DNA from 2 places in the Psychromonas saccharinae genome. Region 2 is predicted to be linked to the other one. Evidence: predicted binding sites of a transcription regulator. Region 2 holds the regulator's gene; the other holds the start of a gene.
What was found. The regulator sigma-54, encoded in region 2, starts transcription at its own class of promoters, with help from an activator protein. The targets are predictions, from matches to a motif close to GTTGGCACGNNNNTNGNNT.
Positions count from the first base shown of each region.

Region 1 (3,418 bases), 120 kb from region 2:
TTGAATTTTCCGTTTGCTCAACGTGTTTATGTTGGGTTTCAGAAGTCTCATTACATCCGACTAAAGCAAGCGTACTAAAAGCAATGAGTCCTGCGGGAGAACGAGAGGATGATAAATACATAATAATATCCTTTTGCGAAGAAATTGATTAGCAATAGCTTGTTGAACCTTGCTAATTCCCCCTTCAAATTTAATGAGAAAGTGAATGTTATAAGTATTGCAGAATATTGTAATGAAAATGTGAAAAAAAGATGCAATCTTTAACATGGAAGGTGGTTCTTGTAACTGTGTGACGCGGAAGGTCTAGTGATTTCTTGCTGTATCTATTATCGGTATACTCCCGTTACCGATTAAGATGGGCTGTTTAATGCATCTTAATTAATAACGGGTTCTTTTACTCAGGAGTTAGCTATTAGTATCATAAGTAACATTTATGTTTACTTGGCCGGTATAAACAATTTTCCCATTTGGATTCATTTGCTCAGCAACCGTGATATAACTGCCGTCTTCCAATGTTAAACTACGTGAGTCGGGTGCAATATGACCAATTGCTCTGTTTAATTCCGTTGCGTCATCTGTTTTTAAAACATTTAATTTTGCGAGCGCCATTTCGTAAGCTGCACTTTGGCTTGCAACTTCAGTCGTTTTGATAACTTTTGTGGTGTGCATTGTTGTTATGTCACTTGCAAAAACTTGAGTGCTAAGTGCTAATAATGTTGATGCAATAATTGCTAATTTAGTAAATTTCATGGTTGTATCCTTTTAATTATTAATGTGTGTTGTGTTAATGAGCGGCGACATTAAAAATGTGAAGCCCCTTTGCTATGTGTAAAGAATACGCTAAACCAAATGACTGAATCGCGACGATAACATGACACTTTTGTCAGACTATAAAAATATTTCTAATATATTACTTTACTAATTTACTGATGGGGAATGGGGGATAATTAATGTGGTAGGTATTTAAGCCGGATTATTATTCCGGCTTAATATTGACAAAACAGTTAATCAATTAACTTAAAATGTCTTCAATGGTAATATAATCACCAACACGTCCAGTCATTTGTTCAACATCTGTATTAACAGGTAATGTTTTTTTACCTGGGCGCCAACCTGCAGGGCATACTTCACCGGTTTCAGTTGCATATTGCCACGCTTCTATTTGACGTAGGAATTCATTGACATTACGACCTACTGAATCTGCTTGTACTTCTTGAGCGACACAAATGCCATCGGGGTTAAATAGGAATCGACCACGTAACGCGACGCCTTCTTCTTCAATTAACACACCAAAGTCACGACTGACTTGTTGGGTTGTATCTGCTCCCATTGTTAGTTTTAAGCCTGCTAAAATAGGTTCAGTTTCTACAAAGCGTTTATGAGAAAATTGAGAATCCACTGATATGGGTAAAATTTCTACACCCATTTTTTGAAATTCGTCATATTTAGCATTCATCGCTGCGATTTCAGTCGGGCAAACGAAGGTGAAGTCAGCCGGATAAAAGCAAATGGCAACCCATTTTCCTTTATAATCTTCACTTGAAACTGTGGTGTAATGACCGGTTTTTGAATCATATGCGGCCATTTCAAATTTAGGCATTTCATTGCGAACCATTGTTGAACTCATTGTTTTTTTCTCCTCAGAAATTGTTGTTGTATTCGTTGTTGTCTCAGTTTTTGGTTTTCTAGGTTTAAGCTTTACGTCGCAACTCATTCCTTTCTCCTTAAATTAGTAATTTATTGTTATATTAGGTGCGTCTAATTCATGTAAATTAGAATATACTAAATTAGTTTTTTGTAAAACAATTGTTTTCAATGGAAGTGATAGGAATTAACTATTAATTGATATGGGGTCAAATCTAGTTGAAAAATGATTAATACAGTGCTGACTGACTTAGGTGAAATGTTTGCAAATGAATTTGGATACATAGTCATTATGACAGTGATTGTTTATTTGACAGTTTTAAATGTGTCAAATAGACATTAAATGGTGTCGGTGTTGTGGATAAACCTTTGTAAAATACGTCGTTAAAAGTTTGGCTTGTTCTTTGCTATTACAGCTTTATTAAGTTTAAAAATTGATATAAATCAAGTTATTCATCAGCCACACAAGGTATCTACTATGTTAACCCAACACACGATTGATATTATTAAAGCGACTGTTCCTGCCGTTTCGACTTACGCAAATGAAATTACAGCGCATTTTTATCCTTTAATGTTTCAGGAATATCCGGAAGTTAAGCGTTTTTTTAATCAAAGCAATCAAGCCGGAAACGCGCAACCTAAAGCATTAGCAAACGCACTTGTCGCTTACGCAGCTAATATTGAGAATTTATCGGTATTAGAAACAGCGGTTAATCGAATAGTGAATAAACATGTGTCATTAAATATTTTACCTGAGCAATATGAAATCGTTGGCGAATGTTTACTGAAGTCTATTAAAGCGGTTTTAGGTGACGCTGCAACGGAGGAAGTTATTGAAGCCTGGGGATTAGCCTATTGGCAACTTGCCGACCTATTAATTGCAGCGGAAGAGTCTGCTTATAAAGCAAATGAAGATAAGCTAGGAGGATGGCGAGGTGAGCGCGAATTTTCAGTTATCAGGAAAACACCTGAAAGCGATAATATTACTTCCTTTTATTTAACTCCTACCGATGGAAAACCTGTACCTTCGTTTATTCCGGGCCAATTTATAGGGGTTGTTTTACAGATTAATGGAGAGGAAACTCGTCGACAATATAGCTTATCAGATTCCCCGAATGGAGAGTATTTACGAATTAGTGTTAAACGCGAAGTGGGGGGCGTTGCTTCTAATTATCTTCATCAGCAAATAGAAGTTGGCGATTCATTGTCTGTTTTAGCACCGGCCGGTGATTTTGTGTTAAAAGACAACAATAAGCCTATTGTGTTTGTTACCGGTGGTGTTGGGATCACCCCAACCATTAGCATGCTTAATTATTTAAAAGACACCGCGCATTCTGTTCATTTTATCCATGCAGCATTAAATACTCAGGTACATGCATTCCGTGATCATGTGAACAAAATTGCAAGTAATAATAAGCATATAAAACCTTATTATATCTATAGTGAAGCGACTGAGTCTTGCCAGCCAAATGCAAAAGGCTTTATTGATTTATCAATACTTGAAGAACAAATTGGTGATGATCGTGATGTTGAGCTTTATTTCCTTGGGCCGAAACCTTTTATGAATGCTATGTATCATTTTATTCCTAAACTAGGTATTCCCGATGAAAATGTACATTTTGAATTTTTTGGCCCAGCAGAAACATTAACTCGTTAATTATTAAATAATAATGCCTAGCGTGTTTTTTTATTATCAACACGCTTTCATTACCGTTTTGCTATGGAGAGGAATGCCATTGCACCTGATGTTGCTATAAATAATCTTCGGTTAGCA
Region 1 covers NZ_CP195153.1:3,074,564-3,077,981, reverse strand. The annotation lists gene ACR30L_RS13690 (YHYH protein) at 1-121, opposite strand, end outside; gene ACR30L_RS13685 (DUF3316 domain-containing protein) at 406-750, opposite strand; gene ACR30L_RS13680 (peroxiredoxin) at 1,013-1,714, opposite strand; gene hmpA (NO-inducible flavohemoprotein) at 2,123-3,301, shown strand; gene ACR30L_RS13670 (ArsR/SmtB family transcription factor) at 3,396-3,418, opposite strand, start outside.
Region 1: a site for sigma-54 is predicted at 2,036-2,054, ahead of hmpA (NO-inducible flavohemoprotein). Genes of this name have one in related genera too.

Region 2 (3,418 bases):
TAATTTGCTTTTGTCTGAGCCCTGTAGATAAATCTTGATACGTTCATTTAAATTGTGAATCGATAATGTCGTTGTATCAATGGTTAAACCCGCGCATTCATGAATGGGTAATAACAGCTCACTTTCAAGTTCAAGGGCATTAGATAGAGATATTTTATGTTTAGAAAGTGGGTGGAAACGTCTTGTTTCACTATAACGGCGAACTAATTCACTACCAATTGCATCGAGATAGATAATTTTCATTTGCACGTTTTGTTTTTGTTGCAAGGTGGCAAGGAGAGTTTGTATTTTAGCGCTTTTATCGGGAAGGTTACGGATGTCTAAGGTGATGGCGACTTTATTGTTTTTTTCAGAAACAGTATCAATTAATTGTTCGAGAAGTTGGAAGGGTACACCATCGATGCAGTTATAACCTAAATCTTCAAGTACGTGAAGCGCTATCGTTTTACCTGATCCAGAGCGTCCACTAATAACGACGAGTTTCATCATAACTCCAATTTATACTTATTTTATTACATAATTATTATTTTATCTCTATAAAATAGATGTGTGTTAGCCATAAAAACTAACTACCACATCCTGTACTTTTTTCTTTTGAAATTCAAGTTGTTAAAACTAATAATTACAATTTAATAAATTAATTTAAGTAAACTATGTAGATTATTCAGCCTGTAATAATTCAAACAGTGTTTCAGCGCTTTCAGCGGTTCTTAATTGCTTTAAAAATGTCTTATTTAAGAGCTTTTGACTGATCTCTGACAATGTTGCTAAATATTCCTGACAGCGATCTTCAGGAACGAATATCGCGAACAGTATATCCACTTTGTTACCGTCATAGGAATCATAATCAATAGGTGTTTCACATTGTATAAAAACTGCTGTCGCAGGTAAGCTGCTGTCAATTTTTACGTGCGGAATTGCAATACCCGAGCCTACGCCCGTAGAACCAATTTTTTCGCGACTAATGAGATCATTAAAAAGTCTCTGTGCATCGATATCCAGTTTTTCCGCTGCAATATGACTGATTATTTCGAGTGCAGATTTTTTACTGGTACAACGTACTTGACTAAATACAGAGTCTTTAGTTAATAGGGTCGATATTTTCATATTTTAATCTACTTTAGCTGCGATATTAAGAAGCGCGAAAGTTTAGCAGTTTACAGGTAAATACGTATCAAGAAATACTCATTTTTTTAATATTAATTAAAAATTTAACAACCTGTAGAGAAAACTTTATGGATAACGCTAGGATATCACTGAATTATTTAATTTTATTCGTGTTCACCTCGCTTTTAATACATAAGTGAACATCGAATTAAAGTTGTTAGAGTAATTGTTTTCGTTGATTAGAAGGTGGGATACCTAACGACTCTCGGTATTTTGCAATCGTACGACGCGCTACTTTTATACCTTGTTCCTCAAGTAATTTACTTATTTTATTATCACTTAAAGGTTTTGTTGTTAGTTCTGCACTGACGAGCTTTTTAATTAAAGCGCGAATAGCTGTTGATGAACATTCACCACCACTTTCTGTTGCAACGTGGCTAGAAAAGAAGAATTTAAGTTCATAAATACCTCTTGGTGTATGCATAAACTTCTGCGTAGTTACACGAGAAATAGTCGATTCGTGCATGTCTACTGCAAAGGCAACATCATTTAATACCATTGGTTTCATTGCTTCATCGCCGTATTCAAAAAAGGCTTGTTGTTGTTGAACAATACAATTAGACACTTTTAAGAGTGTTTCATTACGACTTTCTAAGCTTTTAATAAACCATTTTGCTTCTTGTAAGTGGCCCTTAATAAATTGTGAATCACTTTTACTAATATTACCTTTACATAAATTAGCGTATTGGGTGTTGACCGATAGGTTTGGATCACAGTCTGGATTTAATGAAACACGCCATTGTCCTGCTATTTTTTTTACGTAAACATCGGGGACAATATATTGTGCATGTGATTCTTCAATTTGATTGCCAGGACGAGGCTCTAAACTTTGAATTAAACGCATAACTTCAGCAAGTTGCGCTTCTTTTAATTTTGTTTTTCTAGCCAATGTGCGGTAATCGCGATTTGCCAATAAATCCATATGGCACTCTAATACCATTTGCGCTTCGGCTAGCCATTCAGTATCGGGGGCTAAATGTTGAAGTTGAATTTGTAAACACTCTTGGGTGGAACGGGCTGCAACACCAATCGGATCAAAATGTTGAATACGTTTTAATACAACTTGAATTTCATCAAGTTCAAGATCTTCAATATCAACACTTAAGCTTTCTAAAATAGATTCACACGTACTTGTTAAATAACCTGATTCATCAATCGAGTCGATAATAGAAGTCGCAATAAGTTGATCAGTTTCAGAAAAAGGTGTTAGTTCCATTTGCCACAGTAAGTGGTCTTGTAATGTATTTGATGATTCACCTTGATAAACTGTATCTTCACCTTCATAGCTTGCACCACCTGAAGCAACGGAGGTCGTTGGAACTGGGCTATAGGATTCTTCCCAATCAGTTTCCGCAGGAAGATCGTCAGAAAATTCTTGCTTTGTGATTGCTTCCGAAGTATCAATTTGACTACTGTCTTGTTCTTTATGTGCTTCTTCACTGCTTGTTTTGTCATCTTGTTCAAGTAGTGGGTTTTCGTCGAGCGCATTTTGGATCTCTTGCTGCAAATCGAGTGTAGAAAGTTGTAATAATTTAATTGCTTGCTGTAATTGAGGAGTCATGGCGAGTTGCTGACCCATCTTCAATTGTAACCCTTGTTTCATCAAAATATTTTTTCCTCCTATTCAACCATTGTTAGCTTAGAGTGTGAATTCATTGCCTAAATAAACCTGTTTAACTTGATCATTTGCTAAGATTTCATCTTGGGTTCCAATTGCAATAATTTCACCATGGCTAACAATATATGAGTGTTGGCAAACATCCAGTGTTTCACGTACATTATGATCTGTGATTAGTACGCCTAAACCTCTATCCCTAAGCTGTTGAATAATATTTTTAATATCAATAACTGAAATAGGATCAACCCCTGCAAAGGGTTCATCTAAAAGGATAAATTTGGGTTCAGTTGCTAATGCTCGTGCAATTTCTACACGGCGACGCTCTCCGCCCGATAAACTCATTCCTTTATTACTACGTATATGGGTTATATGAAACTCTTCGAGTAACATTTCTAGTTTCTCTAGGCGCTCCGCTTGTGATAACTCTTTACGCATTTGTAAAATGCCCATGATATTTTCAGTTACCGTTAAACGTCTAAAAATAGATGCTTCTTGCGGTAAATAACCAATCCCTTTTTGTGCACGAATGTGCATTGGTTGGTTAGAAAGATCTTCATGGTCTAAAAAAATAGTGCCTGCATTTTGTTTTACTAGGCCAACAACCATATAAAAAGATGTTGTTTTACCTGCTCC
Region 2 covers NZ_CP195153.1:3,189,657-3,193,074, reverse strand. The annotation lists gene rapZ (RNase adapter RapZ) at 1-486, opposite strand, end outside; gene ptsN (PTS IIA-like nitrogen regulatory protein PtsN) at 661-1,107, opposite strand; gene ACR30L_RS14295 (RNA polymerase factor sigma-54) at 1,325-2,770, opposite strand; gene lptB (LPS export ABC transporter ATP-binding protein) at 2,807-3,418, opposite strand, start outside.